Regions from separate parts of the Vibrio navarrensis genome, predicted to be linked through region 2. Evidence: predicted binding sites of a transcription regulator. Region 2 holds the regulator's gene; the other holds the start of a gene.

Region 1 (3,875 bases), 860 kb from region 2:
AACTCTTGTTAGTTAATCACTAATTGTCATTGCATTGACTTAATGCGCAGATATACTCAAGAGAAAATTCATTTACCGAAAAAGGTATGCTATGGAATACAACACCTCTGCCCTATGTGATATCTATCTGGATCAAGTGGATGTGGTCGAGCCGATGTTCAGCAACTTCGGTGGGCGTGCCTCATTTGCCGGGCAAATCACCACTGTAAAATGCTTCGAAGATAACTCGCTGATTCGTGAGACGCTGGAACAAGATGGTGTTGGACGCGTGCTGCTGGTCGATGGCGGAGGCTCATTGCGCCGCGCACTGGTCGATGCAGAAATTGCCACCCTAGCAGAAGAAAACGAATGGGAAGGCATTGTTGTCTATGGCAGCGTGCGTGAAATTGACGAGCTGGAAGATATGAACCTCGGCATTCAAGCGCTCGCCTCGATTCCGGTCGGCGCGTCAGCGCAAGGCATTGGCGAAGTCGATATTCCCGTCAATTTCGGTGGTGTGACCTTCTTACCGGAAGATTACCTCTACGCCGACAGCACTGGCATCATCCTTTCGCAAGAGCCACTTAGCGCCGACTTTGAAGAGCCTGAGCTCTAATTACGGCACTCAAGGCGAGAGAAAAGCGCGAGAAAGCACGTTTCACGCGGTTAAAAAGTGAGAAAAAATCAGCGCATTGCCTCAATGCGCTGTTTTTTTAGGCAAATGATGCAATTTTTCCAACATAGCAGGTGTTTCTATGCCTTGTGCTGAGTAGAATGAGGCTAATAGAGAGAGCCGCAGCATGGGCTGCGCTCATTGAACCGAATAAGAATAGGTAGGCCAAAATGTCTTTTGAAGTATTAGAAAAACTGGAAGCAAAAATTCAGACCGCAGTGGATACCATCGCACTACTGCAAATGGAAGTCGAAGAGCTGAAAGAAGATAAGGCGAAGCTGGCTAGCGAAGCCGACCAACTGCGCGCCCAACACGCAGAGCTCGAGCAAAAATCTCAACAAGCTCAACAAGAACACGCTCAGTGGCAAGAACGCATCCGCACCCTACTGGGTAAGATGGAAGATGTAGAGTAAAACCAGAGCGGGACTAAGAAGAGCAGCTGCTAGGGTCTAGGAAAGGCAAGAGCGGAAGAGAAGGTCCTGGGGTCCTGGTCCCTTGGTCCTGGGGAAGAGCAAGAGCAACCGCTCTTCCTAGAACCTAGAAACCTAGTACCTAGAAACCTTCTTTTCCCCGCCCTTCCTCGCCCTTCCTAGAACCTAGAAACCTAGCAACTAGAACCTTCTTTTCCAGCTCTTCCTCGCTCTTCCTAGAACCTAGTACCTAGAACCTTCTTTTCCTAGCACCTAGCAACCTTCTCTTCCAGCTCTTTCCTTGCAAACTAGAATCTCGCAACCTCGTAGCTTTCCCTCTTTTTTGATCCCCGCAAACGTTTTCCCTGTTTTTTATGCTAGAATCGCCGCCAATTTTTCTCTTCCTTCGATTTTGACTTTTGGAGACAACATGAAACGCGATTTAGCAATGGCATTTTCCCGCGTGACAGAAGGCGCCGCTCTGGCGGGGTATAAATGGCTTGGCCGTGGCGACAAAAATGCCGCCGATGGCGCCGCAGTTGAAGTGATGCGCACTTTGCTAAACAAAACCGAAATCAGTGGCGAAATCGTGATTGGCGAAGGCGAAATCGACGACGCACCGATGCTCTACATTGGCGAAAACGTTGGCTTAGGCGGCGATGAAGTCGATATTGCGGTCGACCCTATCGAAGGCACACGCATGACCGCCATGGGGCAATCGAACGCTTTGGCGGTGTTAGCCGCAGGTGAGAAAGGCAGTTTCCTCAAAGCGCCCGACATGTATATGGAAAAACTGGTGGTCGGCCCTGGCGCTAAAGGCGTGATCGACCTCAACAAGCCAGTAAAAGAGAACTTAGAAAACATCGCTAAGGCGCTAGGCAAAACCCTCGACACCTTAGTGGTCATCACCCTTGCCAAACCACGCCACGATGCCGTTATCGCTGAAATGCAGCAAATGGGCGTGCGCGTGTTTGCCGTGCCCGATGGCGATGTCGCCGCGTCTATCTTAACCTGCATGCCAGACAGCGAAGTCGATGTGATGTACTGCATTGGCGGCGCGCCAGAGGGCGTCGTGTCTGCTGCGGTGATTCGCGCGCTGGATGGCGATATGCAGGGCCGCCTATTGGCACGAAATATCGTAAAAGGCGATACTGAAGAAAACCGCCGTTTTGCCGCTTTCGAACTGGAGCGCTGCAGCGAAATGGGTGTGGAAGCGAATAAGGTGCTGAAGCTGGATGAGATGGCGCGCAGCGACAACGTCATTTTCTCCGCCACGGGCATCACCAAAGGCGACCTACTTGAAGGCATCAGCCGTAAAGGCAATATCGCCACCACGGAAACCTTATTGATTCGTGGCCACTGCCGCACTATACGTCGGATCAAATCGACCCATTACTTAGAGCGCAAAGACGAAGAGATCAAGCAGATTATTCTTTAAAGGAAGAGCAGGGGCTAGGGACTAGGGACTAGGAAGAGCAGGTCCTAGGCCCTAGGAAGAGCAAGAGCAAGAGCAAGAGCAAGAGCAAGAATCTAGAGCCTAGAAACCTAGAAACCTCGTAACCTGCCTTTCCTAGAACCTAGAAACCTTCTTTCTTGCCCAGGAACCAGGGCCGCTCTTGCCCTTTCCAGGACCACAGGACCGCTCTTGCTCTTACCCACTGTTCTTTATCAACCCTTTTATTTACTAAACCTATGACGCATAATATTTGTACTTAAGCACCATTCAGGATACGGGCGTCTGTAAGCCAAGATGAAAACGATAGACAGGATACTCCAGTCGATTAAGCGAGATGGCTCGGTGACCGCCAAGCAACTGGCAGAAGAGTTTGGCATGACCACCATGGGGGCCAGACAACATCTGCAAGGGTTGGAAGAGGCGGGCATCGTCAGCTTTCACGATGTCAAAGTCAAAGTAGGCCGCCCGACTCGGCACTGGTCTCTCACGCTCAAAGGACACGAGCAGTTTGCCGATCGCCACAGCGAACTCACCATTCAGATGATCGACGTGGTCGAGAGCTTGTTTGGCTCAGATGGTTTAGCCAAAGTCGCCGCTGAGCGAGAGCATCGCACTTTTATCCAGTATCAAAAAGCCTTGGCCGCTTGCGGCGATCTGCACAGCAAGCTGCAAAAGCTCACGGAAATACGCGAAGAAGAAGGCTATATGGCCGAGCTTGAGCAGACCAACGAAGGCTTTCTTTTGAGCGAAAATCATTGCCCCATCTGCCGAGCCGCCACCCGCTGCCCCGCTCTATGCCAATCTGAACTCAACGTTTTTCAAAAGCTGCTTGGTGAACACTGCCATATTGAGCGCACGGAACACATTATCGAAGGCCAGCGCCGCTGCGCGTATCGGATAGTAAGCAGGGACTAGGAAGAGCAGGTCCTAGGCTCTAGAAAGAGCAGGGACTAGCTCCTAGGAAAAGCAAGAACCTAGCACCTAGAAACCTTCTCTTTCCTAGAAACCTAGAACCTAGAACCTAGAACCTAGAACCTAGCAACCTAGAACCTAGCAACCTTCTCTTAACCGCTTCCTTCTCGTCTCACTTCTAAGACATTGCCACATCCCTGCGCCACTTTCTCATTTCTGATTTATGCTTATTTTATGGCTACTGTTTAAATTATCATCAATCGTTACAGGGAGAGTCGCCATGGGATATCCACAACTGGACCAGAGATTACCGTCATTCGATGAGATGATGACTCTTGCCGCCGAAAACCCGGCCGCTTTCAATCAGTTTAAGCAGGAAATGTGCAAAGAGATGATTCTGTCCGCGTCTGAAGCGATGCGCGAGCGCTTGGAGGCGCAGCAAAGC
Region 2 (3,875 bases):
AGGGAGCAAAATGGTAGACCAAAATAGCCATCACACTGACTAAAATAAGGCCAAAAAGCATTTTTCTATTCATCGCATTTTTCCAAGTTTAATTCTCTAATCTAAGACAGGGAAAAGCACAAAAAAATTTCAGGCAAGGCGAAAAAAACTAAGCAGAGTAAAGAGGAAGCGGAGTAAAGAAAAGCCACTTCGTTGCAGAGGTGGCTTTCAGAAACTTACTCAAGCTTAAGAGGAAAGCTTATTAACTAACTCATCTCGGCGTTTTTGAGGGATGACGCTCCAGTGAGTTCCATTGATAGCGCCTTCTAACGCCCACAACAGCTCAAGGCTAACACTTCCACTGTGCGTGTTTTTGATCGCTTCATAAGCCCCAACAGAACCGTGCATTTCCAACTGCTCAACCGTTTCAATACCTGCTTTTTTCAGCATGCGCTCAGTCGCCAGCCTTAGATTTGGCAAATCTTTCAGACGATCGGGTTTGGCAACGGCTTGAAGCTCTTTCTCTTTTCGGGCGCTGTCCAAAGCTTGTCTTGCGACGCTCATCAGTGCAGTCTTGTTATCCCAAAGGGAATCGGTTACCGCGTAGTATTTGGTAACAACAGGGAAGCCACGTTTTTTGTAAACATAAGGCTTAAGGCCCTGTTTTTCGAACAATGAGGTTGTGTTTTGATCCGCGCGAATATGAAGCTGATCTTTGACGACCAATGCAAACATGGTCTCATCTGCAAAAAGGCCGAATCCGCCAAACATAGAGCGAGATTTTATCGCACCAAGTTGCTCAAAAAGCTTCATTGAATCTTTGAGTATCGGTTTATCCATGATGTGTTATCTCGGTGTAATTATAATTACGCCACCCATAAATCAGGTCCGAGAGATTAGCAAACCAATGCATACAAGATGTCATTAGAGAGTCAACTCAATGTAATGCATTTTTGCCATCGGGAACCCCGCTACCTACCAAACAACATTTGGTTTAGGCCGGAGGCTTTGCGTCCCACCTTTTCAGATGGTTTGCCCTGTGCGTGACAGCTAAAGGATACGATTTCTATTGGACTAACATCACATTTTAGAATTAAAAGTGTGATCTTGGTTCAGGTAATAGTTTGCGGAAAATGAGCCAAAACTCGTGTACGAAAATATCTTGTTATTTGTCACAATAATGATTTTGTTTTGACACAAAAAAATAGACGCCGAATAGCGTCTATTTTTTAACAATGTCAGTTCAGTTTTTTAACTGTGTCGCGAATAACGATTTCTGGATGCATCTCAAAAATGCGTTTATCGTGCTCTTTGTCTTTAATGCGCTCAAGTAGAATTTCAAATGCATTTTTACCGACACGACGTTTTGGTTGGTGAATGGTGGTAAGCGGCGGAGAGAAGTACTCGGCCAGTTCAATATTGTCGTAACCGATCACCGACATGTCTTCAGGAATACGGATACCGAGCTGTTGCAAACGGCTCATTAGGCCAAGTGCCATGGTGTCGTTAAAGCAGAAAATGGCCGTTGGACGATCGTCCCAAGAGGCGATCTTATCAGCGACCAATACGGCTGTATCACATTCAAAGTTACCTTCTAAGATCCAATCTTGATTGACCGCTAGGTTTGCCTCTGCCATTGCGCGTTTAAAACCAAGAATTCGCTCCTGACACGCGGCTTTTTCGAAATGACCGCTCAGGCAGGCAATTTTGCTGTGACCGTTATCAATCAGATATTTGGTTGCGAGATAGCCACCTTCTTCTGAGTTGTCGATGATCTTGTCGGCTTGCGAGCTAATCGGGCCCCAGTCCATGATTACTTTTGGAATATCGGCGTGTCTATCGAGCATTTCACGCAGCTCTTCGGTCAAATCTGAACACATCACCAAGATACCGTCGACGCGTTTTTCAGCCAGCATGCGGATATAGTCGCGCTGCTTTTCATAGATGCCACCAGTGTTACATAGAATCAAGGTATAGCCTTGGCGGTAGCAGTAGCTTTCTACGCCGTCAATCACTTCAGAGAAAAAGAGATTGGTTGACTGAGTAACGAGCATGCCAATAGTACGAGTCGTATTGCATTTCAAGCTGCGTGCGACGGCGCTAGGCGCGTAATTGAGTTCATCCACCGCCTTCATCACTTTTTCTTGCGTTGTTTCTGCAACAAAGCGGGTTTTATTGATCACGTGTGAAACTGTCGTGGTTGATACGCCGGCTAAACGTGCGACATCTTTAATTGTGGCCATAATTTTGTCCTGTCCAAGGTTACCGCGGGGAACATTGAGCCGGGTAACGCTCTTGCTACCTTTCTTCGAATCGGTCTTGAACATGGAGAGACCCAAGAAAAGCAGCAGCTTAGCTAAAAAAACACAAAAACCGCTGTTTTTCAGCGGTTTGCATTAAATTCATATTTTATCGTTTGCGGTCTCAATTTTATATCGAGATACGTCAGCAGGCAACCAGCTCAGCACGCGAATATTGTATCCGTGTTCACACTTTATTGGTTAATCTTCAGTCGAGTGATTGCTCTATTGATAGGCCTGTAATTATTATCCAAGTAAATAGTCACTGTCCAGTTTACAAAATGCAATTAATAGTTTTGCAACGCTGGTGTAGAAGTCAAACTGGTCGTGTTGAAGACACTGCTGGTGAAATTGCGGCAGCCAAGACAGCAGCATATCTTCAATGAACTGTTGCTGCTTGGCAAAGGCGGCTTCCATATGGCGCTCTTGCTCCAGCTCATTCGAACGGATAATCAGATGGCCTAAAAAATCCAGTTGAATAGCGAGATGATCCGCAGGTTCATTGAGAGTGTCGCTCACTCTCACGCCGTGCTCTGTCATCAGCTTTTCCATCATTCTGGCTGGTTCGGCGTTGAGTAACCCTGATTGGTCGAGGTAAACGGAAGCGTAGGGTAGAGCGCCATGTTTTGCGCTTTTCAGAAACAGATCGCAAAAGTCTGCGGCCAGTTCAAGTTGAGCATCTTTACGCTCAAGCAGTTTATTCAACGTTTGTACCAGTTGCTGCACTTCAACCCGCAAACGGTCATTTTCTGCTAAACCACAAAGAAATGAGCGAATCTCTGCGCTGTGATATTTGTCCAGTTCCACTTGGCTCAACTCTTTGGCGAAAAGGCTTGAAAGCCACCAGTAAATTTCGGCACGCTTTTCGTTGAAGGCTTTGATCTCTTGCATTTTCTTTGTGCTCCTCAAGGTTTCTCTTATTAGTTTAACCAATAAAAATGAACAGCGGTCACCCTGATTATTAATGGATTATTTAATTATATGTCGGCTTGTAAATGGGTGAAAAATAAGCTTGTCTTGAATCAATAAAAGCCGAGATTATTGTGCTAACTTTGCTCTGACGCTAGAAATGTGACTGTTTATGAATAGAATGAATCGGCGTAGAGAAGAATGACAGAAAGTGGTGTAAATGAGCTATCACGTATTAGTCGTAGAAGATGATGTAGTGACACGAGCCAAATTGGTGGGTTACTTCCAAAATGAAGGATATACCGTCAGTGAAGCAGAGAGCGGCGTAGAAATGCGTGAGGTATTGAACAGCCAAACCATCGATTTGGTGATGTTGGACATTAATCTCACTGGAGAAGATGGCTTGCTTTTGACGCGGGAACTGCGTGGCCAATCGGATATCGGCATCATATTAGTAACAGGCCGCACGGATAGCATAGACAAAATTGTCGGTTTGGAGATGGGCGCGGATGATTACGTGACCAAACCGTTTGAGTTAAGAGAGCTGCTAGTTCGGGTGAAAAACCTCTTGTGGCGGATGTCGTTAACCGATACGGCTAAGCAAAAAGGGCGTGCTGACGAACAGGAGCAGCACGTTGTGCGCTTTGCAGATTGGACGTTTGACATTCATCGTCGTGCATTGAGCCG

Evidence for each region. Region 2 encodes PurR, which represses purine synthesis genes. Its sites were predicted from a motif close to TNANGNAAACGTTTNCNTNA; they were not measured.
Region 1: glpX (class II fructose-bisphosphatase) is a predicted target of PurR. The motif match lies at 1,411-1,430, and genes of this name have one in related genera.

What each region holds. Positions count from the first base shown of each region.
Region 1 is NZ_CP065217.1:288,608-292,482, reverse strand. Features, by position in the region: gene I3X05_RS01295 (1,4-dihydroxy-2-naphthoate polyprenyltransferase) at 1-16, shown strand, start outside; gene rraA (ribonuclease E activity regulator RraA) at 92-595, shown strand; gene zapB (cell division protein ZapB) at 823-1,065, shown strand; gene glpX (class II fructose-bisphosphatase) at 1,493-2,500, shown strand; gene I3X05_RS01275 (helix-turn-helix transcriptional regulator) at 2,813-3,433, shown strand; gene I3X05_RS01270 (DUF3135 domain-containing protein) at 3,711-3,875, shown strand, end outside.
Region 2 is NZ_CP065217.1:1,144,102-1,147,976, forward strand. Features, by position in the region: gene I3X05_RS05165 (TVP38/TMEM64 family protein) at 1-73, opposite strand, end outside; gene I3X05_RS05170 (TfoX/Sxy family DNA transformation protein) at 226-819, opposite strand; cyclic di-GMP riboswitch class I at 938-1,026, opposite strand; gene purR (HTH-type transcriptional repressor PurR) at 1,218-2,222, opposite strand; gene torD (molecular chaperone TorD) at 2,526-3,170, opposite strand; gene torR (two-component system response regulator TorR) at 3,409-3,875, shown strand, end outside.